DNA from 4 places in the Azospirillum sp. TSH20 genome. Region 3 is predicted to be linked to each of the others. Evidence: riboswitches for the same ligand, from Rfam matches in the RefSeq annotation. Region 3 holds a riboswitch; each other region holds the start of a gene.
The links. Region 3 has a riboswitch for thiamine pyrophosphate ahead of TSH20_RS01080 (ABC transporter substrate-binding protein). Riboswitches for the same ligand answer to the same signal wherever they lie in the genome.
Positions count from the first base shown of each region.

Region 1: another riboswitch for thiamine pyrophosphate. It lies ahead of thiO (glycine oxidase ThiO); the one in region 3 lies ahead of TSH20_RS01080 (ABC transporter substrate-binding protein).
Region 2: another riboswitch for thiamine pyrophosphate. It lies ahead of thiC (phosphomethylpyrimidine synthase ThiC); the one in region 3 lies ahead of TSH20_RS01080 (ABC transporter substrate-binding protein).
Region 4: another riboswitch for thiamine pyrophosphate. It lies ahead of TSH20_RS15860 (ABC transporter ATP-binding protein); the one in region 3 lies ahead of TSH20_RS01080 (ABC transporter substrate-binding protein).

Region 1 covers NZ_LGQU01000150.1:6,209-13,675, reverse strand. The annotation lists gene lipB (lipoyl(octanoyl) transferase LipB) at 1-194, opposite strand, end outside; tRNA gene TSH20_RS31805 (tRNA-Leu) at 418-502, shown strand; gene TSH20_RS31800 (phosphatase PAP2 family protein) at 595-1,308, opposite strand; gene TSH20_RS31795 (STAS domain-containing protein) at 1,465-1,767, opposite strand; gene mgtE (magnesium transporter) at 2,149-3,591, shown strand; TPP riboswitch at 3,678-3,777, shown strand; gene thiO (glycine oxidase ThiO) at 3,769-4,974, shown strand; gene thiS (sulfur carrier protein ThiS) at 4,971-5,177, shown strand; gene TSH20_RS31775 (thiazole synthase) at 5,361-6,161, shown strand; gene TSH20_RS31770 (PaaI family thioesterase) at 6,255-6,698, shown strand; gene TSH20_RS31765 (hypothetical protein) at 6,728-7,186, shown strand; gene TSH20_RS31760 (hypothetical protein) at 7,382-7,467, opposite strand, start outside.
Region 2 covers NZ_LGQU01000048.1:52,338-59,804, reverse strand. The annotation lists gene TSH20_RS13960 (ribonuclease E/G) at 1-1,996, shown strand, start outside; gene greB (transcription elongation factor GreB) at 2,099-2,650, shown strand; gene thiC (phosphomethylpyrimidine synthase ThiC) at 2,685-4,424, opposite strand; TPP riboswitch at 4,544-4,677, opposite strand; gene TSH20_RS13945 (CorA family divalent cation transporter) at 4,754-5,740, opposite strand; gene TSH20_RS13940 (hypothetical protein) at 5,796-6,083, opposite strand; gene argB (acetylglutamate kinase) at 6,104-7,003, opposite strand; gene TSH20_RS13930 (cation:proton antiporter) at 7,086-7,467, opposite strand, start outside.
Region 3 covers NZ_LGQU01000002.1:39,738-47,204, forward strand. The annotation lists gene TSH20_RS01065 (ABC transporter permease) at 1-944, opposite strand, end outside; gene TSH20_RS01070 ((2Fe-2S) ferredoxin domain-containing protein) at 1,131-1,463, shown strand; gene TSH20_RS01075 (DMT family transporter) at 1,587-2,501, shown strand; TPP riboswitch at 2,535-2,650, shown strand; gene TSH20_RS01080 (ABC transporter substrate-binding protein) at 2,722-3,858, shown strand; gene TSH20_RS01085 (branched-chain amino acid ABC transporter permease) at 3,863-4,735, shown strand; gene TSH20_RS01090 (ATP-binding cassette domain-containing protein) at 4,728-6,440, shown strand; gene TSH20_RS01095 (ABC transporter ATP-binding protein) at 6,437-7,138, shown strand; gene TSH20_RS01100 (hypothetical protein) at 7,265-7,467, shown strand, end outside.
Region 4 covers NZ_LGQU01000054.1:6,783-14,249, reverse strand. The annotation lists gene TSH20_RS15885 (hypothetical protein) at 1-241, opposite strand, end outside; gene TSH20_RS15880 (hypothetical protein) at 511-2,175, shown strand; gene TSH20_RS15875 (hypothetical protein) at 2,251-2,805, opposite strand; gene TSH20_RS15870 (hypothetical protein) at 2,802-3,404, opposite strand; gene TSH20_RS15865 (acetoin utilization protein AcuC) at 3,568-4,740, opposite strand; TPP riboswitch at 4,843-4,949, shown strand; gene TSH20_RS15860 (ABC transporter ATP-binding protein) at 4,985-5,716, shown strand; gene TSH20_RS15855 (ABC transporter permease) at 5,713-6,480, shown strand; gene TSH20_RS15850 (ABC transporter substrate-binding protein) at 6,528-7,467, shown strand, end outside.

The DNA of each region.
Region 1 (7,467 bases), on a different contig from region 3:
AGATCCTCGTCGCGCGCGCTGGTGCCGGCGGTGTAGAGCGGCGGATGCTCCAGCAGCCAGACCAGCTCCGGCGCGGTGCCGGCGCGGATCGCCTCGACGCGCGCCTCCATCTCGGCGATGGCGTCGGGGTAGGGCACCGGCTGGTCGGAGATGCGCCACTCGATCTGCTGCTGGGCCGGCTGCGGGGCGGGCATGTCGGGCTGACTGGCGGACAGGCTGGTCGGGGAGGTCATTCGATCCGGTCTCTGATGGCGTCGGCGGGCGGTGTGGGCGGTGAGGGCGGAGCGGCCGGAGGGCCGTCCCGAATTTTTCTTCGCAGACGATGATTGTAACGCTTGATCGGCCATCGGGAAGCTGATATCTACCCGCTCCACCCGATGAGGCGCGCGAGCGAGCGTCGGGGACTACCAGCCTGATGCGGTCGTGGCGGAATTGGTAGACGCGCAGCGTTGAGGTCGCTGTGGGGCAACCCGTGGAAGTTCGAGTCTTCTCGACCGCACCACTCTCCCATGCAGATGGGACCATCCCGGGGATACGGGAACACCGAAAAGCCCGCAGGTCGCAAGACCGAGCGGGCTTTTTCGTATCCGGGCCTCACCCCGCCAGCGCGTGCAGCAGCTTGGACGCTCCCCCGGCGGCGCGGCGGACATCCTCGAACAGTACCATCATCTCGTAGATCACCAGGAAGGCGGCGCCGTAGAACCAGGGGCGCCAGCGTTCCTCCACCCAGGCGACCAGACGGTGGATGCCGCCCATCGGCAGCAGCCGGGCGACGGCAAAGGCGCTGAGCATGCCGATCAGGGCGCCGCCGGTGACGTCGCCCGGATAATGCAGGCCCAGATAGACCCGCGGCAGCGCGATCACCAGCGCCGCCCATAGGCAGGCCAGCAACCCCCACAGGCGCGAAGCGCGGAGGAAGGTGGCGGCCAGCGCGAAGCCCAGCGCGGCGTTGTCGCTGGGGAAGGAACTCCAGTTCTTCAGGGCGTCGCGGCTCTGGCCGATCGGCGGGACGAAGGAGAGGCCGACATCGTGCAGCGGGCGCGGCCGGGCCGGCATCACCGCCTGGATCAGGATGGACGCCGCCACCGCCAGCACCACCGCGGTGATGGCGTCCACCACCAGCCGGCGCCCGGCCTCCGTCTCCTCCCGGCGGAACCACAGCCACCACAGGGCGGCGCTGAACAGCCCCAGCTTGATCAGATAGATGTTGGCGATCCCGCGCACCGCCATGTCCAACGCCGCGCTGTGGCCCGCGAACTGGTTCAGCCACAGCAGCAGCGACTGGTCGAGACGATGCAGGTACTCCACAGGCGCTCCAAAGGTGGGGGGTACGGGAGCGGCCAGTGTTGCGATTTTATGACAGGGTGGGTCAACGGCGCATCGGAAGGCGCCGTCCGGGACCGGGGCGAGCGGTTCGGGGTGCCACCCTCCCCGATTTTGGGCCGTGCGGAAGGCGTGGCCGGGTCAGCGGAACTCGATGTAGCGGTCCAGCGTGGCGCGGCGCAGCGCGCGGACGATGTGCGGGGCGGCACCGCTGGCGACGATGTGACCACCGGCCTCGCGGCAGCGGTTCGCCAGGATGAACATCATCCCGATGGCGGCGGAATCGATGAAGGTGACGAAGCGCAGATCGATCGGGACCACCGGGCTGGCCGCGAAGTCCCAGTCGCGCAACATGTCGTGAAAGCGGGTGCCGTCCTCGTAGGTGCAGCGGCCGGACAGCAGGATGCCGTCGCGACCGCCGACGGTGGTGAAGGCATACTCCATCGGTGCTTTCGGTCCCCCTCCCCATCCCGCGCCGCCGTGGATGCGGCGCGAGACGCATGGGAACATGAAGGGTCGCGGCGGTGCAAGGATATGGTGGCAAATGCGGCCAATGCCGCCGTGCCTGCCGGTTTCCGCCGAACCGGGCTGGACAAACCGGGGTGGCGCCTCTATGTCGGGGGCGCTTCCGCCGTCACCGGTCCCGTCCCTTGACGGACGGCTCCCGGCACCGGCCGGAAGGCTTCCACAACCCGCAAACCCCGAACGCCGGCCCCAAGCGCCATCGGCCCCGTCCGATGTCGCGGAGCCGTCCCGTCGTTACCATGCCGCCGGCCACCCGGCTCAGGCATGCGGGGGATGCATCGTCGAAGGGAGGGTGCCGGCATGCACACCGATCCCCACACGCCGGATCTGCGGCCGGACGGCGCTGCCCACGCCCACGCCCAAGCCCGCCCGCATGCGGGTCCCGAGGCGGACGACGAACGTCCCTACGGCGTCGAGCCGGAGTTCGTGGAAGAGATCGTCGGCCTGCTGCGCGCCCGTGAACGCGAGGCCGTGCTGGCGCGGCTGGACGGGCTGCATGCCGCCGACATCGCCGACCTGATCGAACAGGCGGAGCCGGCCGAACGCGCCGACCTGATCGACCTGCTTCCCGCCGCGCTGGACGGCGAGGTGCTGTCCTACCTGAACCCCGATCTCCGCGAAGCGCTGATCGAACGGTTCGAGCCGCAGGAGCTGGCCGCCGCCGTCGCCGACCTCGACACCGACGACGCGGTGGAACTGATCGAGGATCTGGACGCCGAGACGCGCGCGCAGATCCTGGCGAACCTGCCCGACGCCGAACGCGCCCTGGTGCAGGAGAACCTGACCTACGACGAGGACAGCGCCGGCCGCATGATGCAGCGAGAGCTGGTCGCGGTGCCGGAATTCTGGACGGTCGGCAAGACCATCGACTTCGTGCGTGCGGCGACCGACACGCTGCCGGAGGATTTCTACGACATCTTCATCGTCGACCCGATGCACCGGGTGGTGGGGGCGGTGCCGCTGTCGCGCCTGCTGCGCCAGCGCCGTGCCGTGCGCATCGCCGATCTGGTGACCGGCGAGGTCGACTCCATCCCCGCCACCATGGAACGGGCGGAGGTGGCGAACCTGTTCCGCCAATATGCGCTGGTCTCCGCGCCGGTGGTCGATGCCGCCGGCCGGCTGATCGGCGTCATCACCGTCGACGACGTCGTCCGCATCATCGACGAGGAGGCGGAGGACGATCTGCGCAAGCTGAGCGGGTCGGGCGACACCGGCGTGTTCAGCGGCATCGCCGACATTGCCCGCAGCCGTGTCGGCTGGCTGACCATCAACCTCGCCACCGCCTTCCTGGCGTCCGGCGTCATCTCGCTGTTCGAGGGCACCATCGAGCAGATCGTGGCGCTGGCGGTGCTGATGCCGATCGTCGCCTCGATGGGCGGCAATGCCGGCACCCAGACGCTGACCGTCGTCGTCCGCGCGCTGGCGACGCACGACCTGTCGTCGGCCAATGCGCTGCGCGTGGTGGGCAAGGAACTGCTGGTCGGGTTGATCAACGGCGGCATCTTCGCGGTGATGGTCGGTGCGATCGCGCTGGTCTGGTACGGCCCGCTGATCGGCATCGTCATCGGGCTCGCCATGATCATCAATCTGGTCGTGGCGGGGCTGAGCGGTGCGCTGATCCCGCTGGGGCTGGAGAAGCTCGGCGTCGATCCGGCGGTGTCGAGCGCGGTGTTCCTGACGACGGTGACGGACGTCGTCGGCTTCCTGGCCTTCCTGGGACTGGCGTCGGTGTTTTTGTTGTAGGGGGCTCTTGATATGGGGGCGGCGGCCTCGCCGGCGGGAAGAACCGATTCCGCTTGTGGGGCCAGCGAAACATTGGCATAAGGCAAGCCATAGGCCTGGGGTGCCGTGCGGTGGTCGCGCGGCTGAGAACACACCCATCGAACCTGTCTGGGTAATTCCAGCGAAGGGAGCCGCCGCATGATCCATGCGCCAAAGTCATCTCCATTTTCGGCACATCCATCTTCCGTCTCCGGAATCCGTCCGTCCGCTGCCGGTCCATCCGTCGCCATCATCGGTGCCGGCTGCATCGGTCTCGCCATCGCCTGGAGGCTGGCGTCGGCCGGCTGCCGCGTCGATCTGTTCGAGCGGGGAGAGGCCGGGCGCGGCGCCACCCATGCCGCCGGCGGCATGCTGGCCGCCTGCGTCGAAACCGAACCGGGCGAGGAGGGGCTGCTGCCGCTGACCCGCGCCTCGCAGGCGCTGTGGCCGGACTTCGCCCGCGATCTTGAAGCCGCGAGCGGCATGGCGGTCGATCTGCGCAGCGAAGGCACCATGGTCATCGCGCTCAACGCTGACGATGCCGCCAAGGTCCGTTTCCTGCACGGTTTCCAGCGCGACCTGGGCCTGCCGGTGGAGTGGCTGAGCGGGGCCGAGGTGCGGCGGCGCGAACCCTTCCTGCAACCGGGCGTCGCCGGTGCCCTGTTCTGTGCCGGCGACCATCAGGTCGACAACCGCAAGGTCGCGGCCGCCCTGCGCCGCGCCGCTCTGGCCGCCGGTGCCCGCCTGCACGAACAGTGCGGCGAGGTGGCGCTGGCGGTGGAGGGCGGTCGCGCCGTGGGTGTGCGGGTTGCTGCAACATTGCACCGGGCCGACCGGGTGGTTCTGGCTGCCGGGGCATGGTCGGCCGGAGTGCCGGGACTGCCGCCCGCCGCCATGCCGCCGGTGCGGCCGGTGAAAGGGCAGATGGTCTGCCTGCGGATGGACCAGCGACTGCCGCTGCTGCGCCATGTGGTGTGGACGCCCGGCACCTACCTGATCCCGCGGCTGGACGGCCGGCTGCTGATCGGCGCGACGACGGAGGAGCGCGGCTTCGATGACCGTCTGACCGCCGGCGGGCAGTTCGCCCTGCTGGAGGGGGCATGGCGGGCGCTGCCCGGCATCGCCGAACTGCCGATCGAGGAGGCCTGGGTTGGGTTCCGCCCCGGCAGCCGCGACGATGCGCCGATCCTGGGCGACAGCGGCATTCCCGGCCTGATCCACGCCACCGGCCACCACCGCAACGGCATCCTGCTGACTCCGGTGACCGCCGACGGCATCGCCCGGCTGGTGCTGACCGGCGAGACCGACCCGCTGCTGCGCCCCTTCGCCGCCGACCGCTTCGTTGCGGCGGGAGCGGCGGCATGAGCGCCATCCGCATCAATGGCCGCGAAGAGCCGCTTTCCGCCGCGTCGCTGGCCGAGCTTCTGGCTGGTCGCGGCATCGCCGAGGGTGCGCAGGGGGTCGCCGTCGCGCTGAACGGCGCCGTCGTCCCCCGCCGCCGCTGGCCCGAAACCCGGCTCCAGCCCGGCGACAGCCTGGAAATCGTCCGCCCGATCCAAGGCGGCTGACCTTCCTACACCTCCCTCTCCCGCCCCGGGAGAGGGAAGGGGCCCAAGCGCAGCTTGGGAAGGGTGAGGGGTGGGGCAAGGATCAAAATCCAAGTTCGGACATCCCCTCACCCTCCCCACGCCTTCGGCGCGGGTCCCCTCCCTCTCCCGGGGCGGGAGAGGGCCTTCTAAAAGGCACTCCCCATGTCCCAATCCGACATCCTCACCATTGCTGGGCGCAACCTCGGGTCGCGCCTCTTCCTAGGCACCGCCGGCTATCCGAATCAGCAGGTGATGCTCGACGCGCTGGCGGCCAGCGGCAGCGAGCTGGTCACGCTGGCGATCCGGCGCATCAGCCTGGACGGCTATTCGGAAAGCCTCGTCGACGTGCTGGCCCGTGCCACTGCCGGGCGGCCGACCGGCCCGGTCGGGCTGCTGCCCAACACCGCCGGCTGCATGACCGCCAAGGAAGCCGTTCTGACCGCCCAGCTGTCGCGCGAGGCGCTCGATACGCCCTGGATCAAGCTGGAGGTCATCGGCGACCGCGAACTGCTCTATCCCGATGTGGAGGAACTGCTGCGCGCGACGGAGGAACTGGTCAATGACGGCTTCGTCGTGCTGCCTTATTGCAACGACGACCCCGTGACCTGCCGCAAGCTGGCCGATCTCGGCGCGGCGGCGGTGATGCCGCTGGGCGCCTTCATCGGCTCGGGCATGGGCATCCGCAACCCGCACGCCATCGAGACGATCTGCGCCCGCAGCCCCGTGCCGGTGGTGCTGGACGCCGGCATCGGCACCGCATCCGACGCCGCTCTGGCGATGGAGCTGGGCTGCGCCGCCGTGCTGCTGAACACGGCGGTGTCGAAGGCGCGCGATCCGGTGCGAATGGCGGCGGCGATGCGCGACGCGGTCAGCGCCGGCCGCGCCGCTTATCTGGCCGGCCGCATGCCGATGCGCGCCCATGCCGAACCGTCCAGCCCGCAGATGGGCCTGATCGGCAGCTGAGATCGGCAGCTGACCTATGGGGATACGGGCTTGATCCGGCGGGGCGGCTGTCGCAGGCTGTCCCGCGACGTCCCCTTGCCGGAGTGCTTCGCCTTGGCCGACACCTTCGTTCCCCGCGACCCCGACTGGAAGGCGCGCTGTCTCGCCTCCTTCGAACAGCAGCCGATCTGCCGGACTCTCGGCATCGAGTTGACGGCGGTCGAGCCGGGATTCTGCGAGATGCGGCTGCCGTTCCGCCCCGAGCTGACGCAGCAGCACGGCTTCTTCCATGCCGGCATGGTCAGCACGCTGGCCGACAATGCCGGCGGCTATGCCGCCTACAGCCTGATGCCGGCGGGCGCCGAAGTTCTGGCGGTGGAGTTCAAGATCAACCTGATGGCGCCGGCCAAGGGCGACGTCATGATCGCCCGCGCCCGTGTGGTGAAGCCGGGGCGCACCCTGACGATCACCCAGGTCGAGGTGTCGATGCTGGACGGCGGCGCGGAGAAGGATTGCGCCCTGATGCAGCAGACCGCCATCTGTATGTTGCCGAAGTGACGGTTCAACCGGTTCGAAAGGGTTCTCCGATGCTCTCTGCACGCCTGCTACCTGCCGCCCTTCTGCTGGCCGGCGGTTTCGCCGTACTGGCCGCCGCCCCGGCGGAGGCCAAGGATCCGCCATCCTGCGCCGCCATCTCCTTCCGCGCTCTGCCCGGCGGCGCGCCGGACGGCGAACAGGATGCCGGTCTCTACAAGTCGCGCTTCGGCAAGATCGAGGTGAAGGCCGACGTCAAGGGCGGGCAGGCGACCAACTATTATATGGTGCTGAACGGCAAGAAGGTGGACGGCCCGGCCACCCCGCCGAAGATGTCGGACGCCTGCCTGAAGTCCAAGCACGTCAAGCTGCCCTTCGCCAAGCAGCCGCAGGGCACCTGCACCGGCAGCCGCTTCCGCGTCGTCGTCGACCGCTCCAGCGGCAAGCCGGTCGCCGCCTTCTTCGGCCTGCAGGGCGAGGATTGGGCCTATTGCAGCGCGACGACGCTGTAGGAGTTAGACCCCCACCGAACCTCCCCCGCTCTCAGCGGACCCACGGTCCGCCTGCCGAGTCAGCACAAAGCGAAGCTTTGTGCGAGAGCTGGGCGGGGGAGGGACTGCCGCCACTCTCCCGCATCAGCACTTGTTCCCTCCCCCGCCCAGCGGGGGAGGGTTAGGGTGGGGGCATCGTCAGCCGACACCCCCCCCTCAGATCGCCAAAGCCTTCACCCGCTCGCGCAGCGTCTGCCGCGCCGCTTCCGCCTCGTTGCGGGCGGTGCCCAAGTCCCGCGCCA
Region 2 (7,467 bases), on a different contig from region 3:
GGCCGGCTTCCGCACGGCGCGCGAGTTCATGGACATGCTGATGCCGGGCCATTCCCAGCGCGTCCAGCTGTACCGCGACAGCCAGATCCCGCTGTTCCACCGCTATCAGGTGGAAACGCAGATCGACGCCATCCACAGCCCGGTGGTGCAGCTGCGCTCCGGCGGCTACATCGTCATCAACCCGACCGAGGCGCTGGTCTCCATCGACGTCAACTCCGGCAAGTCGACCCGCGAGCGCAACATCGAGGAAACCGCCTACAAGACCAACCTGGAGGCCGCCGACGAGGTGGCGCGCCAGCTGCGCCTGCGCGATCTGGCCGGCCTGATCGTCATCGACTTCATCGACATGGAGGAGCCGCGGAACAACGCCGCCGTCGAGCGCCGCATGAAGGAGGCGATGAAGAACGACCGGGCGCGCATCCAGCTCGGCCGCATCTCCGCCTTCGGCCTGCTGGAGCTGTCGCGCCAGCGTCTGCGTCCGTCGCTGCTGGAGACCAACTTCGAGCGCTGCCCGCACTGCTCGGGCACCGGCGTCGTCCGTTCGGTCGAATCCGCCTCGCTGCACGTCTTGCGCGCCATCGAGGAAGAGGGCATCCGCAAGCGGTCGGCGGAGATCACCATCTACGTGCCGACCTCCATCGCGCTCTACATCCTCAACCAGAAGCGCGGTGAACTGGCCAAGATCGAAGAGCGTCATGCCTTCAGCGTCATGGTCCAGGCCGACGATACCCTGATCGCCCCGGACCACCGTCTGGAGCGCAACAAAGCCCGCCTGCCCGACGAGGAAGGCCCGCTGGTCAGCGCCGACCGCGTGATGGCCGAGACCGACCGCGCGCTCGCCGCCGAGCCGGTCCAGCCGGTGGAGGAGCCGGAAGCCGAGGTCGAAGCCGCCCAGGTCGAGGAGACTGCCGAGCGTGCCGAGACCAACGGCGATGGCAATGGCGAGGACCGTCGCCGCCGCCGCCGCCGCCGTCGGGGCCGTGGCCGTGATCGCGAGGAAGGCCGGGCCGAGGGCGACACCGCCGAGGGCGAGGGCGAGACGGAGGAGACCGAGGAGACCGTTCTGCCGATTGCCGCCGAGGCGATCCCCGGGGCCGCCATCTCCGAACCCGACGCCGACTCGGCTGAAGCCGAAGGCGACGACGAGGATGAGGACGGCGAGGACGAAACCGGCGCCGACGCCGGCGAGCGCAACGGCGAAGGCCGCAAGAAGCGCCGCCGCGGCAAGCGCGGTGGCCGTCGCCGGTCGCGCCGCGAGGGTGCGGAAGGCCTGGAGGGCGGCGAGGAGGCCGGTTCCGAGCAGCCCGCCGTTCCGGTTCAGGCCATTCCGGCCCCGGCCGAGGCGAGCGACCTCGACTGGATCCTGGCTGGCGATACGGCCCCGGCGGTCGAGCAAGCTCCGGTTCCGGTGACCGCCACCGAGCCGGCGGTGACCGCTCCGGCTCCGGCCGAAGCCGCCGCTGCGAAGGCTCCGGCCAAGAAGGCGTCGCGCAAGCGCAAGGCCGCTGCCGAGGCTCCGGCCGAGGCTGCCCCGGTGGCTGCCCCCGTGGCCGCTCCGGCGGTTGCCGAAGCCCCGGCCAAGGGCCGCAAGCGCAAGGCCGCCGCAGCGGTCGAAGCGCCGGTGGAAGCCGCTGCCGAAGCCGCGCCGGCCAAGAAGGCCTCGCGCAAGCGCAAGGCTGCCGCCGAGGCGCCGGTGGAGGCCGCTCCCGTGGCCGCTCCGGCCGCTGCCGAAGCCCCGGCCAAGGGCCGCAAGCGCAAGGCCGCTGCCGCCGCCGAAGCCCCGGCGGAGGTCGCGACCGACAAGGCTCCGGCCAAGAAGGCGTCCCGCAAGCGCAAGACCGCTGCCGAGGCTCCGGCGGAGGCCGCACCGGTCGCCGCCGCTCCGGCTCCGGTGCCCCAGCCCGCTCCGGCCGCCGAGCCCGCCAACGAGCCGGCTCCCGCCGGTGACGAGGACGAGGCAAATGCCAAGCCGCGCCGCGGCTGGTGGAAGCGGTAAGCCCAACGGCCCAACCGGGACCTCTGGAACGGGAAAAGGCGCCGCAAGGCGCCTTTTCCTTTTCCCGGACGTTATCACCCCTGCCACAGGACAGGTCGGACCATGAGCAAGGCCTTCACCCGCGAGAACGACACGCCGGACGACGACGAACTCGACGATCCGGCACCGCTGCCGCAGGGCTTCAAGAACTACATGACCCCGCCCGGCTTCCAACGCATGCAGGAGGAGTTGCGCCACCTGCTGCGGGTGGAGCGGCCGAAGGTGGTGGAGGTGGTGTCCTGGGCCGCCGGCAACGGCGACCGGTCTGAGAATGGCGACTATCTCTATGGCAAGAAGCGCCTGCGCGAGATCGACCGCCGCATCCGCTTCCTGAACAAGCGGCTGGAATCGGCGGTGGTGGTCAATCCGCAGGACCAGAAGAACCGCGAACAGGTCTTCTTCGGCGCCACCGTCACCTATGCCCGCGAGGACGGGTCGGAGAACACCATCACCATCGTCGGCGCCGACGAAGTCGACCCCGACCGCGGCCATGTCAGCTGGATCTCCCCCATCGCCCGCGCCCTGCTGAAAGCGCGGGAAGGCGATCTGGTCGACGTCCGTACGCCAGCGGGGATGGAGCAGGTCGAGGTGCTGGAGATCAGGTACGCGGGATGACGGAGGGGGCAGTAACCTGCCCCCTCCCCCTCCCTCACTCCGCCGCCGGCTGATAGATCTCCCCGCCCGACTCGCGGAACTTCTGCGACATCTCGGCCATGCCGGACTCTGCGGCGTCGCGGATTTCCTGCGTGATCTTCATCGAACAGAATTTCGGTCCGCACATCGAACAGAAATGCGCGGTCTTGGCGCCCTCCGCCGGCAGGGTCTCGTCGTGGTAGGCCATCGCCGTGTCGGGATCGAGCGACAGGGCGAACTGGTCACGCCAGCGGAAGGAGAAGCGGGCACGCGACATGGCGTCGTCGCGCAGCCGCGCCGCCGGGTGGCCCTTGGCGAGGTCGGCGGCATGGGCGGCGATCTTGTAGGCGATGACGCCGGCCTTCACGTCGTCGCGGTCGGGCAGGCCCAGATGCTCCTTCGGCGTGACGTAGCAGAGCATCGCCGTGCCGAACCAGCCAATCATCGCCGCACCGATGGCGCTGGTGATGTGGTCGTAGCCCGGCGCGATGTCGGTCACCAACGGCCCGAGCGTGTAGAAGGGCGCCTCGCCGCACAGTGCCAGTTGCTTCTCCACATTGTGCTTGATCTTGTGCATCGGCACATGGCCCGGCCCCTCGATCATCACCTGCACGTCGCGCGCCCAGGCGATCTTGGTCAGCTCGCCCAGGGTTTCCAGCTCGGCGAACTGGGCGGCATCGTTGGCGTCGGCCTGACTGCCCGGCCGCAGGCCGTCACCCATCGACAGCGCCACGTCATAGGCGCGGCAGATTTCGACAATGTCGGCGAAATGGTCGTAGAGGAAATTCTCGCGGTGATGCGCCAGGCACCATTTGGCGATGATCGAGCCGCCGCGCGAGACGATGCCGGTCACCCGCTTCGCGGTCAGCGGGATGTGGGCCAGCCGCAGGCCGGCATGGATGGTGAAGTAATCGACGCCCTGCTCCGCCTGTTCGATCAGCGTGTCGCGGAACAGCTCCCAGGTCAGATTCTCGGCCTTGCCATTCACCTTCTCCAGCGCCTGATAGATCGGCACGGTGCCGATGGGGACCGGGGAGTTGCGCAGGATCCACTCACGGGTCTGGTGGATGTCGGCGCCGGTGGACAGGTCCATCACGGTGTCGGCGCCCCAGCGGATCGACCAGACCATCTTCTCAACCTCCTCCTCGATCGAGGAGGTCACGGCGGAATTGCCGATGTTGGCGTTGATTTTGGTCAGGAAGTTGCGGCCGATGATCATCGGCTCCGACTCGGGGTGGTTGACGTTGGACGGGATGATCGCCCGCCCGCGCGCCACCTCGTCCCGGACGAATTCCGGGGTGATGAAGTCAGGGATCTCGGCACCAAAATCCTCGCCGTCGCGCCCCGATCCACTGGCGGCCTCCAGCGCTGCGGCGCGGCCCAGATTCTCGCGGACGGCGATGTATTCCATCTCCGCGGTGACGATGCCGGCGCGGGCGTAGGCCATCTGGGTCACTGCCCCGCCGCCCTTGGCGCGCAGCACGCCGCTGTCGGTGGTCTCAACGTCGCCACGCGCCAGGATCCAGTCGCGGCGGTGCTTGGCCAACCCGGCCCGCACGTCGATGGCAACCGACTCGTCGGTGTAAGGGCCGGAGGCGTCATAAACGGTCAGGGGCGGCTCGCCGCCCGACAGCGCGATCTCGCGCAGGGCGACGCGCAGGTCGGGAAAGCGCGTGCCGGACACATGTATTTTCCGCGACGACGGCAGCGGGCCGGTCGAGATGCGGATGGCGTTCTCGTTGAAGTCCTTAGGCATTGGGTTTCTCCGTCGGAGTTGGGCGGACAAACCCGGGACTGCGGACGGAGGTGCGGTATCTTCGTGCAGGCCGTTCCCCGGCATAGCGGGGGCGATGCGGCCGGACGGGGGCGTGGTCGGCCCGTCACGAGGTCCCTCCCTTCGCCGGTATGACCCGGATCAGGTTCGAAGGGTCACCACGCTGCCGGCGACGCTTGGCGCCGTCCGGCCGTTGGTATCTCAGCCCCCTGTCGGGACCCCCCTGGAATGCGCCCATCCTGCCGACGACGGACGCGCCTGTCAAAAGGAAAGCGCCGCGGACGATCCGTCTGCCATATTGTGGAAATGCGCTACATCCAGCGCTTCGACCGCACATAGACCATCGGCAGCAAGGCCGACAGCAGCATCAGCCCCAAGGCGCTGGCATAGCCGAAGGGCGAATGGCTGCCGGGCATGTCGGTGAAGTTCATGCCGCCGATGCTGGCGACCAGGGTCGGCGGATAGAGCAGGACGGTCAGCACCGACACGATCTTGACGATCTCGTTCTGCTCGACATTGATCTGTCCCAACGCTGTATCCAGCGCCAGCGCGACCTTGCCGGCCAGGAAACGGGCATACTGGTCGAGCCCGCGCAGGTCCTGCAGGGTGGTCTTGGCCCAGCGCCGCGTCGCCTTGCCCGAATGCCAGCCGTCGCCGCGCGCCAGAAAGTCGGTCATGCGGGTAAGGCTGGCCAGACTGACCCGCGCCTTGCCGATCAGATGGCCGGCATGGCCGATGCGCTTCAGCGTCTGGGCATCGTCCAGCGTCTCGCCGCGGGAGCGCAGCTTGCGCCCGCGGAAATAGCGGCGGTTCAGCGCATCCAACTCCACCCCGGTCCGCCGCAGCACGACGGAGGTGCGGTCGATCATCCCATCCACCAGCGCCGCCAGAACCAATTCGCCACGGGCGGCCGAGATCTCGCCATGGGTGGCGCGGCGGCGAAAGGCCAGCAGCGCCTGCGGATCGATGTCGTGGATGGTCACCAGCCGCCGCCCGGCCAGCACAAAGCTGACGGTGGCGATGCGCGGCTCGTCGGTGTCGGCCCAGACCAGCGCGGTGACGGTCATGGTCAAGGCGCCGCCGGTCACGCGGAGACGGCTCGACTCCTCGATCTCCGCCATCTGCTCGCGGGTGGGCAGGCCCGTTCCGATCAGCGCCTCCGCCCGCGCCAACTCTTCGGACGTCGGATTGATGAGGTCGAGCCACACGGCGGAGTCGGGCAATGGCGCCGCCTCCTCCGCGGCAGCCTCCCTGACCCAACGCAGCAGACCGCCGTCATTGACGAAGACATGCAGCAAGGCTGTGCTCCTTGCGTCGGTAATCCGCCCCTCTCCCGCCCCGGGAGAGGGCAATTTACGTCAGCCGACCGCCGCGTCGCGGCTTAACGGGTGGCGGCACCTTCTCCCCATTGTCGAGGTCCAGCGCCGCACCCTCGGCCTTCAATGCCTGTTCCAGCTTGCGCCGGAAGGCGCCGCCGTCCCGCTTGGCGTCCAGGAAATGGCCGACCGCCTCCTTCGCCGCGTCGCTGTCGTAGGGAACCTTGCCCAACGCCGCCAGCTTGGCGCGCTCCACCAGCTTCGGGTCCATCTTCTCGCGGATGGCCTTCATCTGGCGGAGCAAATCCTTGCGCAGGTCGGACATCAGTCCCCCTTATTCCGGCGTCAGGCCTTGCCGATCAGGGTGCCGGCGCCGCCCTCGGTGAAGATCTCGAGCAGCAGCGCATGCGGCACGCGGCCATCCAGGATAACAGCGGCGTCGACGCCCTGCTCCACCGCGCCGATGCAGGTCTCGATCTTCGGGATCATGCCGCCCGAGGCGGTGCCGTCGGCGATGGCCTTGTGGGCATCCGCCAGCGACATCTTCTCGATCAGCTTCTTTTCCTTGTCGAGCACGCCGGCGACGTCGGTCAGCAGGAAGAAGCGCGCCGCCTTCACCGCCGCCGCGACCGCACCGGCCGCCGTGTCGGCGTTGATGTTGTAGGTGTCGCCGTTCACGTCGAAGCCGACCGGCGCGATCACCGGGATGATGTCCGACTTGGCGAGGGCCTGCAGAATCTCCGGGTTCACCTTGTAGGGTTCACCGACGAATCCCAGGTCCAGCACCCGTTCGATGTTGCTGTCGGGATCGCGTTGCACGCGCTCCAGCCGGCGGGCGGTGATCAGGTTGCTGTCCTTGCCCGACAGGCCGACGGCGCGGCCGCCGGCGCTGTTGATGGCGGCGACGATCTGCTTGTTGATGGAGCCGGCCAGCACCATCTCGACCACCTCGACCGTCTCCTTGTCGGTGACGCGCAGGCCGTCGATGAAGCTGGACTTGATCTTCAGCCGCTCCAGCATCTGGCCGATCTGCGGCCCACCGCCGTGGACGACCACCGGGTTGATGCCGACCTGCTTCAGCAGCACGATATCGCGCGCGAACAGCTCCGCCAGACCGGCGTCGCCCATGGCGTGGCCGCCGTACTTGATGACGAAGGTGCTCCCGGCATAACGGCGCATGTAGGGCAGCGCTTCGGACAGGGTACGGGCCTTGGCGAGCCACTCGTCACGGGTGGGAGTCTGCACGGGAGGATGCCCTTTGTCGGGATGGAGTGTCGGGTCTCTTTAACGGAAAGGCCGGCCGGTTGCCTAGGGGGCAATTTAACGGTCACATACCCCCACGCCTGCCTCCCGCGGTCGCCGCCGCGGTACAGCCGGCCGGACGCCACAATCCGGCCAGCCGCGTCATCGGCTGCGTCAGCGCGGTGACCGCCACCGCCATCAGCACCATCGCAGAGAAACAGGGACCGGACAGTACGCCGGCCTCCAACAGAACGGTCAGCACGATCACCTCCATCAGCCCCTTGCACGGCATCAGCGTGCCGAGCCTGAGCGCGTCCGGCCAGGACTCGCCGGTCCAGCGGGCGGGCAGCGTGGTGCCGGCCATCTTACCGGCGAACGTGGCGAGGCTGGCGAGCGCAAAGACCGTCCATTGCGCCGGGTCGTCCAGCGTCAAATTCACCTTCAACCCGGTCAGCGTGAAGAAGAAG
Region 3 (7,467 bases):
GCGGCCAGAATGATCCCGACCGGGTGGTTGCGCCCCATCAGCGCCACGGCGATGCCGACGAAGCCGACGCCGCCGGTGAAGTTCAGGATCACCCGGTGCTGCACGCCCAGGATCTCGTTCACGCCGACGAAGCCGGCCAGCGCACCGGAGAGCAGCATGGCAATGATGATGTTCCGCGAAGGCGAGATGCCGGCATAAACCGCCGCCCGCTCATTCCGGCCCACCGTGCGCAGCTCGTAGCCCCAGCGGGTCCGGCGCAGGAAGATGTGGAACAGCAAGCAGCAGGCCAGCGCCCACAGGAAGGACAGGTTCAGCGGCGAGGCCGGGATGGTGATGCCGAACCAGCCCAGCGCCCGGTCCATCGACGGCAGCCAGACGCCGGGATCGAACTCGCGGGTTTCCGGCGACTGGCTGCCGGGGCGGATCAGCACGTCCACCAGCAGCCAGGTCATGATCGACGCGGCGATGAAGTTGAACATGATCGTCGTGATGACGATGTGGCTGCCGCGCTTGGCCTGCAGCCAGGCTGGGATGAAGGCCCAGGCGGCGCCGAACAGGGCGGACGCCAATACCGCCAGCAGCGCCACCACCGGCCAGGGCCAGCCGGTCAGCGCCAGCGCCACCAGCCCGGCGCCGAGCCCGCCGAGATAGGCCTGCCCCTCGCCGCCGATGTTGAACAGCCCGCAATGGAAGGCGATGGCGACCGCCAGCCCGGTGAAGATGTAGTCGGTGGTGTAATAAAGGGTGTAGCCGATGGCCTCCGGGTAGCCCAGAGCCTCCGACAGCAGCAGCGACAGCACGTCGACCGGATTCTCGCCGATCACCAGGATCACCAGCCCCGACAGCACGAAGGCCGCGACGAGGTTGAGAACCGGAAGCAGCGCATACCCGACCCAGCCCGGCACGGCGCCCGGCTGGCCCTTCCCCGATCCGCTCAGCAGCACCGGCGTCTCCTGGATTGCCCCTTGCCGCGGATTCTTAACCGCCAATGCTCTGCCGACCAAGCATTTCATCGCGCCGGAATCACTGCGGCTGCCGTGGGTTAGAAGGATTTCAAAAACTCTTGCCGCAGCGCAGCAATCTGGCATGCTTCTAAACCATAGGAATTTTATGGTTATGGAGCATGCCCGATGCCGTTCGACATTCCTCAGACCTTTCGCCACCACGTCTTTTGCTGCGCCCAGCAGCGCCCGCCCGGCCATCCGCGCGGCAGCTGTGCCGCCAAGGGCGCCCACCCGCTGTGGCAGCGGCTCGACCAGAAAATCCAGGCGAAGGGTCTGGCCGATGTCGGCATGGCGATAACGGGCTGCCTCGGCTTCTGCTCCGCCGGGCCGCTGATGGTGGTCTATCCGGAGGGCATCTGGTACCGGCCGGAAACGGTGGAGGACATCGACGAGATCGTCGAGTCGCATCTGGTGAGCGATGCACCGGTGGAGCGGCTGGTGATGGTGCTGACAAGGTGAGGCATCGCCAGCCATCACTTCCAAAACCCCACGCCTACCAGACCTGCGGTTGCGGCATTGGGACGCAGAAGCGTTTGCCCATAATGTGGGCAACCTCCGCCATTGCCCTTCCGAACCAACTCCATGACCGACGCCGAGACCGCCGACCTGCTGCCAGCCGAGGCCGATTCGGTCCCCTATGCCGTCGGCTGCTTCCTGGGTGCGATCCTGCTGTTCGCGGCGATGGACACGCTCATCAAGTTCCTGACCGCCGATTACCCGGTGCCGCAGCTGATGTTCGTGCGCTCGCTGGTCGCCTTCCTGCTGGTGGGCGGCTACACGCTGTGGCGCGGCGGCGGAATCGCGGCGATGCGGACGCGACGGCCCTGGGGACATGTCTGGCGGGCCTTCGCCGGGCTGATCTCGATGGGATGCTTCTTCTATGCGTTCCGCGAACTGCCGCTGGCCGACGTCTATGTGCTGAGCTTCGCCGGTCCGCTGTTCATCACCGCATTGTCTGCCCCGCTGCTGGGGGAGCCCGTTGGCTGGCGCCGTTGGGCGGCGGTGGTGATCGGGTTCGGCGGCGTCGTGGTGATGGCGCAGCCGTCGGCCGGGGCGCCGCTGGTGCCGGTGCTGGTCGGGCTTTGCGCCGCGCTGTTCTATGCGCTGGCGGCGCTGGCCGTGCGCGGCCTGTCGCGGACGGAGACCAGCGCGTCCATCGTGCTCTATCTGCTGCTGACGACGACGGTGGTCAGTGGGGCGCTGGCGGTGCCGGTGTGGACGGCGCCGACCGGTTTCGCGCTGGGGCTGATGGCGCTGGTCGGCGCGATCGGCGCCGGCGCGCAGGTGCTGCTGACCCAGGCCTTCCGTCGCGCGCCGCCGGCGGTGGTGGCGCCCTTCGAATATACCGGCATGGTCTGGGCCAGCCTGTTCGGCTGGCTGGTGTTTGGCGATTTGCCGACCGCGCCGGTGATCGCCGGCGCCATGGTCATCATCGGCAGCGGGCTCTACATCCTGCATCGTGAAACGCTGGTGGCGCGTCGCCGGCTGGGTTCTTGACAGGATGGGGCCGGCGGCGACACTCTCGCCGCCTGTTCACGGCTGGGGTGCCCCTGCCTTTCGCCGGATCGGCGGATGCGGGGGCTGAGACAACACCCATCGAACCTGATCCGGGTCATGCCGGCGAAGGGAGCCGACCGGAACCCGACGGATCAGCCGCAAACGCCCCGTCCCCTCCGCGTCGCTCCGGTTGCCGGCGCGAGTTGAGGAGTTTTCGGTCATGCGGCGCGCACTTCCCCTTCTGATCGGCCTGCTGGCGGCCACCTCCTGCCTGTCTCCGGCGGCGCGGGCCGACGACACGCTGTCCTTCCCGGTGCTGGTTCCGCTGACCGGATTCCTGTCGCTGGAGGGCACCAGCCAGCGGAACGGCGCGGTCCTGGCGCTGAAGCAGACGCCGGCCGGCGTCGCCATCGTGTCGGAAGTCGTCGACACCGGCACGTCGCCCGAGGCGGCGGTGACGGCGCTGGAGCGGGCGGCCGGCAGTGGAACCGTCGGGGCGGTCGCCGCCAGCATGCTCGGCACCCAGATGCTGGCGATGCTGCCGCTGGCGCAGGAGTTGAAGCTGCCGCTGGTCACCGTGTCGGGCACCGCGTCGATCACCGAGCAGGGCAACCCCTGGGTCTTCCGCTTCTTCCCCGGCGACGCCGTGACCAAGTCCGCCCACGCCCGCTATGTGGTGGAGGAATTGGGCAAGCGGCAGCCGGCGATCATCTACCAGACCACCGCCTATGGGCAGAGCGGCAAGACCCATCTCGACGCCGCCTTCAAGGCGCTGGGCGTGACCCCGGTGTTCGAGGAGGGGGTGGACCCGGCGGCCAAGGACCTGCTGCCGGTGCTGACCAAGGCGTTGGCCGCCAAGCCGGACGTGCTGGTGCTGCATCTGCATTCCGGCCCGACGGCGCTGCTGCTGCGGCAGGCGGCATCCAGCGGCGTGACCCTGCCGATCGTCGCCGGTTCCGCCATGCATCAGCCGAGCACCGCGGCCCTGCTGGAACCGGCGGAGTTGAAGGGCGTCTGCGCCGAAACCGCGGCCTCGCCGATTTCCGGCGATACGCCGGAGGTCAAGGCCTTCACCGACGCCTACCGGACCGCCTTCGGCAAGGAGCCGGACGCCTTCGCGCTCGGCCAGTATGACGGCATGACGATGGTGCTGGAGGCGGTGAAGGCCGGCGCCCGGACGCCGGACGCGATCCGAAAAGCATTGTCGGCGGAGACCTTCAAGGGACTCGCCATGACCTACAAGTCCGACGGCAAGGGCAACATGGCCCATTCCGCCGTCATCGTCTGCTATGACGGGACCAGCCGCGTGCCGAAGCTGGTGAAGCGGTACGACGACCCGACGCTCGCGGCGAAGTGAGCGGATGGCGGCGTTTCAACTGCTGGTCAACGGGGTGGCGCTGGGGGCGGCTTACGCCCTGGTGGCGCTTGGCTTCGTGCTGGTGCTGAACGCCACCTCGGCGGTGAATTTCGCCCAGGGCGACCTCGTGATGGCCGGCGGGCTGCTGGCGGTGGCGCTGGCGCCGCTGATCCCGTTGCCGGGCATCGTCCTGCTGCCGGTGGTGCTGGTGCTGATGGCGGCGCTGGGTCTGCTGCTGGCCCTGGCCGCCTATCTGCCGCTGCGCCGCCGGCCGCCGGTTTCGGTCTTCATCAGCACCATCGCGGTCGGCATCATCCTGCAGAACGGGGCCGCCATCCTGTTTGGGCCGGAGCCGCGCGCCGCACCGCCGCTGTTCGGGGACGAAACGCTGCACATCGCCGGGCTGGCGGTGCCGGAGCAGTCGCTCGCCATCGTCGCGGTGGCGGCCCTGCTGATCGGGGTGCAGCAATGGGTTTTTGCCCGCACGCAGTTGGGCCGCCGGCTGCGGGCGACGGCGCAGGATCCGGAGATGGCGCGCGCCTGCGGAGTGCCGGTCACCGCCATGATCCTGGTGACCTTCGCCATCGGCGCGGCCTGCGCCGGGGCGGCGGGGCTGCTGCTGGCCAACCGATATTTCGTCACGCCGACCTCGGGTGGAGATCTGATCCTGAAGGCCTACATTGCGGTGACGGTGGGGGGCTGGGGGTCCGTTCCGGGGGCGGTGGTGGGAGCGCTGCTGATCGCGCTGTTCGAGGTGGGGGTGTCGTCGGTGCTGTCCTACCCGGTGGCGCTGGGGGCCTTGTACCTGACGCTGCTGGCGATTCTGGTGCTGCGGCCACAAGGGCTGTTCGGCGAAGCGGTGCGCCGCCGTGGTTGAGCGTCGGTCGGTCGTCATTCTCACCGCCGGCGCCCTCGCCCTGCTGGTTTACGCGCTGGCCTTTGCCTCGCCTTATGGCCTGCGCGTCCTGACCGTCGCAGGTGTGTATGCGCTGGCGACCTTCGGCTTCCAGATCGTCTTCGGCCTGGGTGGTGCGCTGTCGCTGGCGCAAGGCGCCTTCTTCGGCGTCGGCGCCTATGTGACCGGCATCCTCGGCAGCCGCTACGGCCTCGGCTTCGAGGCGACCTTTCCGCTGTCGATGCTGGTTCCGCTGCTGCTGGCGCTGCCGGTCGGGCTGGCGGTGCTGCGGCTGGAATCGCATTACTTCGCCCTGGCGACGCTGGGGATCGCGCAGGTGCTCCATCTGCTGGCGGTGAATCTGCCGGAACTGACCGGCGGCTCCAACGGGCTCGCCGGGGTGCCGGCGGTGGTGCTGTTCGGCTGGGCGGTGCCGCGCGGGCTGCCGATGGCCGGGTTGGTCTGGGGGCTGGTGGCGCTCGGTGGGTTGAGCGGCTGGCGGCTGGCGCGCGGACGGCTTGGCCGGTCGCTGACCATGCTGCGCGACGATCCGCTGGCTGCGGGAACGCTGGGGCTGGATGTCGGCCGGCTGCGGCTGGTGGCCTTCGGCATCAGCGCGGTTTTCGCCGGGGCGGCCGGAGCGCTGGCCGTCCATACCCAGCGCGTCGTCTCGCCGGAGGTGCTGGAATTCCCGGTCATGGTCTCCATCCTCACCATCGCCATCGTCGGCGGTCGGGGGCGGATGGCCGGGGCGGTGCTGGGTGCCGTGCTGCTGCTGCATCTGCCGGAATGGTTCCGCTTCCTGGAGCGTGGCTATCTGGTCATCTACGGCGCCGCCCTGCTGCTGACCGTCGTGCTGGCGCCGGACGGGCTGACCGGGCTCCTCCACCGCCTCACAGCCCGCCTGTACGGCGGCAAGCCCTGTTCGCCGGTGGAGGCGAGGGAGCCGCCGCCGCCCGCCCTGCTGGAGGGGCTGGCGGTCGAGGGCTTGCGGAAGTCCTTCGGCGGCGTGCGGGCGGTGGACCGTGTGTCGCTGGACCTGCGGCCGGGCACCATCACCGGGCTGATCGGGCCGAACGGGTCGGGCAAATCCACGGTCATCAACCTGCTGTCGGGGCTGGAGCGGCCGGATGCCGGGCGGGTGCGGCTCGGCGGGCAGGACGTCACCGGCGCCCGCGCCGACCGGCTGGCCCGTGCCGGACTGGCCCGCAGTTTCCAGGCGGCCCTGCTTCCCACCGGAGCGGGGGTGCTTGAGGCGGTGGCCGCCGCCCGTCTCGCCTTCGATCCGGACGCCGCGACGGCCGAGGCGCACGCGCGCTGGGCGCTCGACCGGCTGGGCGTCGGCGATCTTGCCGGGCAATCCTGCGACGGGCTGCCGGCGGCACTGCGGCGGCGGGTGGAATTGGCCCGCGCCCTGGTCCGCCGCCCGTCGGTCCTGCTGCTGGACGAGCCCGCCGCCGGACTGACCGACGGCGAAAAGGCCGAACTGGCGGTTTTGCTGCGCGATCTGGCTGGGGAAGGGATGGCGATCCTGCTGGTGGAGCATGACATGGGATTCCTGCTGCCGCTCGCCGGCCGGGTGCTGTGCCTCGACCGTGGGCGGGTGATCTATGACGGCCCGGCCGGTGGCGTGCGCCGGGACCTGGCGGTCGCAACCGCATACTTGGGCCGGGCGGGATCGGCATGAGCCCGCTGCTGTCCATCCGCGACCTGACCGCCGGCTATGGCGGCGCCACTGCGCTCGACGGCGTGTCGCTGACCGTCGCGGCCGGGGAGACGGTGGCGCTGCTCGGCGCCAACGGGGCGGGGAAGTCGACGCTGCTGAAGGCGCTGCTCGGCCTCGTGCAGGCACGGGGGGAACTGCGGTTCGACGGCGCCGATCTCGGCCCGCTGGCGACCGAGGCGCGGGTGAGGCGCGGCATCGGCTATGTGCCGGAGGGGCGGCGGGTCTTCCCCGGCATGAGCGTGCGCGACAATCTGGAGGTCGCCGGCCTGCCCGCCGCCCGCGACCGCGCGCAAGATGTCGAGCGCGTCTTCACCCTGTTCCCCGACCTCGCCGTCAAGAGCGGCGAGAGCGCCTGGCGATTGTCCGGTGGTCAGCAACAGATGCTGAGCCTGGGCCGCGCGCTGATGGGCCGGCCACGCCTGCTGCTGCTCGATGAGCCGTCGCTCGGCCTGTCGCCCAAGCTGGCCGACGAGGTCTTTTCCGCCGTCGGCCGCATCGCCGCCGCGGGCACCGCGGTGCTGCTGGCCGAGCAGAGCGCGGCACGCGCGCTGGCGGTCGCGCCGCGCGCCGTCCTGCTGCGGCTGGGCCGCGTGGTCGGCGATGGGCCGGTCGCGTCGCTGTCCGACGAGGCGCTGCGGGGGGCGTTCTTCGGGGGGTAGGAGCATCCCCCTGCGTGTCCCGTGCAACAGGTGTCAGCCTCCCGCAACAGGAAGGGCGGTTGGGCTTGCGGAAGGGGGCGGTCGCGGATAGCTTCGCCGCCACAACCATCTATGGATTACCTCGTGATGACCGCCCGCCTTGCCGCTTCGCTGTCCGCGCTCCTCCTGCTGGGGGTGGCGTCGACTCCGGCGGTGGCGGATCTGGTGCCGGTCGAACCGAACATGCCGCCGGCCGCCTATTACGGGCTGCCCGAGCCGGAAGAGGAAATCCTGACTCCTGCCGCGCCGCAGCAGGGCGCCAAGCCGGCCAATCCGTCCGCCGCCGGCAC
Region 4 (7,467 bases), on a different contig from region 3:
GCGGGGCCAGAACCATGGGGTCGGCCATTTCCGCCGCGCTCAGCGCGGCGAAGCGGTCGCGCACGATTTCGACCGCGTGTTCCACGCCGTCGCGCAGGGCGCCGGCCTCATGCGCCAGCCGCTCCAAATCCTCGCGCAGGGCGGAGATTTCGCATGCCTGCCGCAACTCGTGGAAGCCGATACCCGCTCCCAGGAGAGGCGCGGATCGCCGGTCCCGTGATGAACCAAAATCGTGAGGCATCGTGGCCTTACCCCGGTTCCAATCCCAGCCCGATGAAGGCGCCCGGCCGGCATGATGCGACGGTGCCCCCGTATGGCAACCCGCGCAACCGACGGCCGGTTCCAAAAGCCGACATGATGGCGCGAACTGCCGGAACCTCGGCGAAGTTGCACCAGTCACGGCCCGCCCCTGATCGGGCAACGATGTTTAGCGCCGTTGATGTCGTTTGGAAACCGTTTGCGCGTGATGGCCGCTTGTACTATTTTTTCGGCCCCAGGGGAATGGAATCCTTGCGATCCAACATCCAGGCGCTTCCCCGCCGCCATTTCATCTTGCCGGAATCCCATACGGTGTCGATCGACCGCTCGGAACTTGAACGGCTCCTTGCCGATCGCCCGGCAGGCAACCGCAGCGCCATGCAGGCGGTGCGCGAGAGCTACGCCGACATCGGGCTGATGCGTGAACGCGGCCTGTCCTGGGCCGAGATCTCCGATCTGCTGGCGAAGCTGGGCGTGACCGCCCGCGACAACCAGCCGATTTCGCCCGTCACCCTGCGCTCCGCCTTCTTCCTTGTCGGGAACGAGGGGCGCGGCGAGGCTGCCGACGACCATGCCGGCGCCTCCGTTATGCCGGCGGAGACGCTGGCTGCCGTCCACGAAGCCGCGCTGTCCGCCGGTTTGAACGACGCGGAGGAGGACGAAGCAGCCGACTCCGATGCGGAAGCTGTGGACGAGGCGCCGGTGTCGGCTTCCGAACCGGAACCTGTGGCGGAGGCTGCAGAGGAAGCGGTTCAGGACGCCGTCGCGGATACCGTGGCGGTGGATGAACCGGTAATGGAAGAGCCCGAGCCGGCTGGATCAGAGCCCGACGTCGCCGCATCTGCACCGCAGGCGGACGAGACCGAACCCGCCTCCCCCGCACCGGAGGACCTGCTCGCCCCGGCGATCCCGATTGCCGAGGATGGGCCGGCGGAGGAAGGCAGCGCCGACGACAGCGCGACGCAAGACGCCTCTTCCGACTCCAAGATCTCCAGGCCGGAACCACAGCCGGCCTCCAACCAGACCCCCGCGGCGGCTGCGCGGGACACCGGTTCGCCGGCGTCTCCGCCTGTGCCTCCCACGACGACCCAAGACGAATCAACGAACGCATACTGGAAAGGCGATCGCATGCTGGGCACGATCTTCGTCCTCAATGACCGCGGCGGCGTCGGCAAGACGCTGCTGTCCCATCACCTGATGGCGACTGCCATGCTGGAAGGCCTGCAACTGAAGGTCGTCGAGTACGAGGTGAACGAGCGTCTCGCCCGCCTGTTCGGCCCGGACGTGGTCGAACATCGCCGCATCACCCAGGACTTCATGAACATGATGGGGTCGGGCGACGGCTTCTACGAGTTCTGGGATCTGATCGGTCCGGAACTGCAGCGCGGCGGCCGTCTGTACGACTTCGGCGGCAACATCTCGCAGTGGTTCTTCAACTGGGCCGAGGTGTCGGGCTTCGACTATTACGTCGGCGACGGCGAACGGCTGACCTTCATGGTTCCGGTGACCGTCGACCTCGCCTCGCTCTCCACCGGCATGACGACGCTGGAGCGGGTGGCGACCATCGCCCCGAAGGCCAAGCGCGTCCTCGTCGAAAACGGCTTCTCCGGCCCCTTCTCGCAGCTTGAGGACAGCCAGTACGCCCGCCGCAAGGCCGAGATGGTGGAGCGCGAGGGCCTGCAGGTCATCTCCATGCAGCCCTGCACCGCTCCGGCCTGGGCGCGCCTGACCGGCCACCGGCTGGATCAGGTTGCGACGATGACCCGCGAGGATCTGGTGAAGCTGGGCATGACCCCGCCGGTCGCCTCCCGCTCGCTGATCATCATCCACGAATGGCTGCGCAACATGCGTCAGGCGCTGTCGCCCTACCTGCACGACGCCTTCCGCCAGACCCCGGCCACCGCCAAGGCGCGCTGAGGCTGGCCCGACAGGTCAGGTTGTTCTTGTTTCCGGAAGCCCTTCTCCCACCCAGGGAGAAGGGCTTTTCCGTCTCTACGCCGCGCTGCGGGCGGCACTGGGGCTGTAGAGGTCTTCCTTGACCGGTGCCACCGACCGCACCTGATAGCCGGGACGTGCGCTGAACCGGCGGTTGGCGCGTTCGGCCGCCTCGCGGTCTGATTCCGCCCACACCAGATAATTGCGCCCGCGTGCCCATTCAACCGCCAGCGGGTGGGTGGCGTCGATCTCGCCGATCTGCTGGTTCACCACGGTCACCAGCCATTCCTTGTCGCCGGGATTGCGCCGGTCGGTCAGCACCAGGATCTGCGGGCGGCGCTTTGACTGCGCTTCGGTCAGTCGCTGCTGCACCTCGACCTGCTTCTTGCGCAGTTCCACGATGTCCCGCGTCAGCTCCTCGATCTCGGCATGGAGGTTTTCCTCCTCGCGGTGCAGGCGGTGGATGGTGGCGTCCAGCTTGTCCAGCCTGTTGCGCACGCCGCGCACGCGCTGGCGCGCCTGCGACACCCGCTGTTCCACGGTCATCAGCACATTGCCGAGCCAGGCGCCGATCGCGACGATCGCCAGGACGATGATGAAGTTGATCATCATGTCGCGGCACCGGCCTTGGCGCGAGCGGTGGCGGGCGGCACCGGCACGCCCCCCTTGCCGCCGGTCCTCGCGTCCCCCCGCATGAAGGTCTTCTGGAACCCCAGCTTGAAGGGGAAGGCGACGTCGCACATCTGCTTCGCCTCGTCGAAACTGGAGGCCCAGACCTCCGCCACGTTGGCGCAGCGCCAGATCGGGTTCACGGGCCCGCGGTCGCCGGCGGCCCTTGCGGCGGCCGACGCCTTTTCCTGGGTGACGGTGGCGACGAACTTCATCAGGCCGGCCTGCGGGTCACCGACCTCATGCACGAACATCGGCGGCTGCTCGGCCAGCTCGCGGATCTGCTTTTCCGCCTTGCGGATGTCGCTTTCCAGCCGGTTGCGGTCGGATGACTGGCTGTTGCGGCGCTGAACCAGCTGGTTGACCCGGTTCTGAAGCTCCTGCGATTCCGCATGCAGCACATAGACGCGGTTCTCGATCTGCTCCAGACCGCTGCTCTTTTCCATGATGTTCGGCAGGAAATCCTTCAGCATCATGGCGACCGGGACAGCGGCCAGCATGATGATGACGATGGCGATCAGGAACAGGGTCGTGTTCGACATCCGCCCGCCCGTTCTCCTACCAAAGCCCGGCCCAAGGCCGGATCATCCGACGCGGAAGCTGCACCGGCGCAGTGGAATGAGGATCACCGAACAATCCAGGTCCGTCAACGAATCGTCACGGCTTGGTTCGAAATTCGACCCAAATGAAACGATTTGCTGCGGTTCAGGACAGCGCCATCTCCGCCACCCGTTTCACCGTGTCGCGCACCGGGCCCGGCCGGCGTTCGTCGCCCAGCGTGGTGAACCAGTGTTCCGGCGGATTGCGGCCGGCGGCGCGGCTCCAGGTCAGGGCGCGCAACACCGCCTCCGCCTCCGCCGTCGGCTTGATCGCGGGGTCGATGCCGTTCATCACCGCCCAGATCCCTGCCCAGCAGCGCCCGACCGACCAGGGGTTATAGCCGCCGCCGCCCACCACCAGCACCCGCGGCGCCAGCGGCAGCAGGGCCGCCACCGCATCCCACAGCGCGCGGTTGGACAGCTCCAGCCGGCTCAGCGGGTCTTCGGCCAGCGCGTCGGCGCCGGTCTGGATCACCATTGCCTGCGGACGGAAGGCACGGGCCAGCGGCAGCACCGCCGCCTCCATCACATGCTCCATCTCGCTGTCGTTGAAGCCCGGCGGCACCGGCAGGTTGCGGGCCATGCCGCCAGCGCGATCCTCCGCCTTGCCGGTGTAGGGCCAGCGACCATCCTCGTGGATGGAGATCGTCAGAACCCGATCGTCGTCGACGAAGGCCTCCTCCACCCCATCGCCATGGTGGGCGTCCAGATCGACGTAGAGCACCCTCTCCAGCCCATGGTCCAGCAGTTCCAGGATGCCCAGCACCGGCGCGTTGAAATAGCAGAAGCCGCTGGCCCGGTCGCGCCGCGCATGGTGGGTCCCCGCCGCCGGCGCATACACCAGACCGGCCGGCCGGTCGCCCAGGATCCGGGCTGCCTGCAGCGCCGATCCGCTGCTGTGGGCGGGCCGCCGGTACATCTCGGCGAAGATCGGGTTCTCCAGCTTGCCGAGATTGTGGCGGGCGGCGGTGGCTTCATCCACCCGCTGTTCCGCTTCCGCCCGCTTCAGCGCCGCGATGTAATCGGCGGTATGGAAGCGTGCCAGTTCCCGTTCGCTCGCCACATGGGTGTCGAGATAGACCTCGTCCGGCAGCCAGCCCATGGCGCGGCTGAGGTCGATGGCGGTCGAGACGCGCGGGATCGCCAGCGGATGTTTCGGCCCATAGGTCGAGCCGCGATAGATCTCGCCGCCGATGAACAGCGGGGTGCGAAAGGGCGTGGTCAGGGCTGGCACTCCATGATGCCCGCCAGAAACTAGGCGCGGCCACGCTCCGGTCAAGCGCCCGCTTCCACTGGCCGGCATCCACCTACCGGCTTCCACGGGCCGGAACTCCGATCCGGCAATGCTTGCGGTCGCGGATCGTCCGCGCCTATAGTCGCCGCCTTCACTGGGGGGAGCCGATGGGCGGCTGAGAGGTCCTGTTGCGGGACGACCCCTGGAACCTGATCCGGTTCATGCCGGCGTAGGGATCAGTGATGCGGGACCGCACCCACTCCTTTTCCGCCAGAACGACATGCTTGCGATGACGCCGCTTTCGGTGACGATCTCGCGCGCCCGGCTGACCTATGGCGGCACGCTGCTGTTCTCCGACCTGACGCTGGAGCTGCCGGCCGGCCGGACCACCTGCCTGCTGGGACCGAGCGGCGTCGGCAAGACCACCCTGCTGCGCATTCTTGCCGGGCTCGCCGAACCGGAACCGCCGACGCAAGTCGTTACCGGCGATGGAGAGCCGCTGGCCGGCCGCATCGCCTACATGGCGCAGCAGGACCTTCTGCTGCCCTGGCTGACCGTCCTCGACAATGTCCTGCTCGGCGACCGGCTGCGCCATCGCCGGCCCGGCCCGGCGCGGGTGGAGCAGGCCCGCGTATTGCTGGACCGCGTCGGTCTGGCGGGGCGGGAACGCGACCGCCCCGCCGCCCTGTCCGGCGGGCAACGGCAGCGGGTGGCGCTGGCCCGCACGCTGATGGAGGACAAGCCACTGGTCCTGATGGACGAGCCCTTCTCCGCGCTTGACGCCATCACCCGGCTGCGGCTGCAGGAGACGGCGGCGGAGACATTGGCCGGCCGCACCGTCCTGATGGTCACCCACGACCCGCTGGAGGCGCTGCGCATCGGCGACCGCCTGCATGTGATGACCGGCCGTCCCGCCGTGATGGGGCCGGCGCTGGAGCCGTCGGGCCCGGTGCCGCGCCGTGTCGACGATCCTGGCCTGCTGGCCCATCAGGCCGAGCTGCTGCGGAGGCTGGCGGAATGAAGGCGCTGCTGCGCGCCCTGGTCACCCTGCTGGTGCTGGTCGCCGGCTGGCAGGCGCTGGTCTGGGCCACCGGCCTGCCGCGTTACCTGCTGCCCAGCCCACTGGCGGTGGCCGACGCGATGCAGAGGCAGGCGCCCCTGTTGCTGACCCACGGCCTGACCACCCTGTCGGAGATCCTGATCGGGCTGGTGGCCGGCGTGGCGCTGGGCGGTGTCAGTGCCCTTCTGCTGGCGCGCTTCCGCACCGCGCGGCGCTGGCTGATGCCGCTGCTGCTGGTCAGTCAGGCGATTCCGGTCTTCGCCCTGGCGCCGCTGCTGGTCCTGTGGCTGGGCTACGGCATGGCCTCCAAAATCGCCATGGCGGTGCTGGTCATCTATTTCCCGGTGACGACCGCGCTGTTCGACGGGCTGCGGCGCACCGATCCCGGCTGGCTCGACCTTGCCCGCACCATGGGAGCCTCCCCCGCCGCCATCCTGTGGAGCATCCGCCTGCCGGCCGCCCTGCCCGCCTTCTGGTCCGGCGTGCGTGTCGCCGCCGCGGTGGCGCCGATCGGCGCGGTGATCGGCGAATGGGTGGGGTCGTCCTCCGGCCTCGGCTACCTCATGCTGCACGCCAACGCCCGCATGCAGATCGACCTTCTGTTCGCCGCCGTGCTGGTGCTGGGGCTGTTCGCGGTGACGCTGTACGCCGCCGTCGATGCGCTGGCCCGCCGCGCGCTGCCCTGGCAACCCGATACCCAACCTGCCGACGACGCCAACCCTTAAGCCGCCAACCCTCGAAGGGGGAGAGACACCCGATGAAGCACCTGCCGATGAAACACCTAATTGGCGCCGGCCTGATGGTCGCCAGCCTGATGACCTCGCTTCCGGCCCTGGCCCAGGACAAGCTGTCCGTGATGCTGGACTGGTTCGTCAATCCCGACCATGCCCCGCTGGTGGTGGCGCAGGAGAAGGGCTTCTTCAAGGATGCCGGGCTCGATGTGACGCTGACCGCCCCGGCCGACCCCAACGATCCGCCGAAGCTGGTCGCCGCCGGCGGCACCGACATCGCCGTCTCCTACCAGCCGCAGCTGATCCTGCAGGTGGACGAGGGGCTGCCGCTGGTCCGCATCGGCACGCTGGTGTCGACGCCGCTGAACTCCGTCGTTGTGCTGCGCGACGGGCCGGTGAAGACGCTGAAGGACCTGAAGGGCCGCAAGGTCGGCTACTCAATCGCCGGCTTCGAGGACGCCCTGCTCGGCGCCATGCTGGAGAAGCAGGGGCTGAGCCTGAAGGACGTCGAGCTGGTGAACGTCAACTTCTCGCTCTCGCCGTCGCTGCTGTCGGGACAGGTCGATGCCGTGATCGGCGCCTTCCGCAATTTCGAACTGAACCAGATGGAGATCGAGAAGCATCCCGGCCGCGCCTTCTACCCGGAGGAGGAGGGTGTCCCTCCCTATGACGAGCTGGTCCTGGTCGCCCACAAGGACAAGGCGAACGACCCGCGCTTCAAGCGCTTCCTGGCGGCGGTGGAACGGGCGACGCTCTACATTCTGAACCATCCGGAGGAGTCGCAGGCCGCCTTCGTCAAGGGCCGGCCGGAGCTGAACGACGAGCTGAACCGCCGCGCCTGGGCCGACACCCTGCCGCGCTTCTCCCACAGCCCGGCGGCGCTGGATGCCGAGCGCTACACCCGCTTCGCCGAGTTCCTGAAGGCGCGCGGCCTGATCAAGGCGGTGGCGCCGCTCGACCACTATGCGGTGGTGGTGAAGT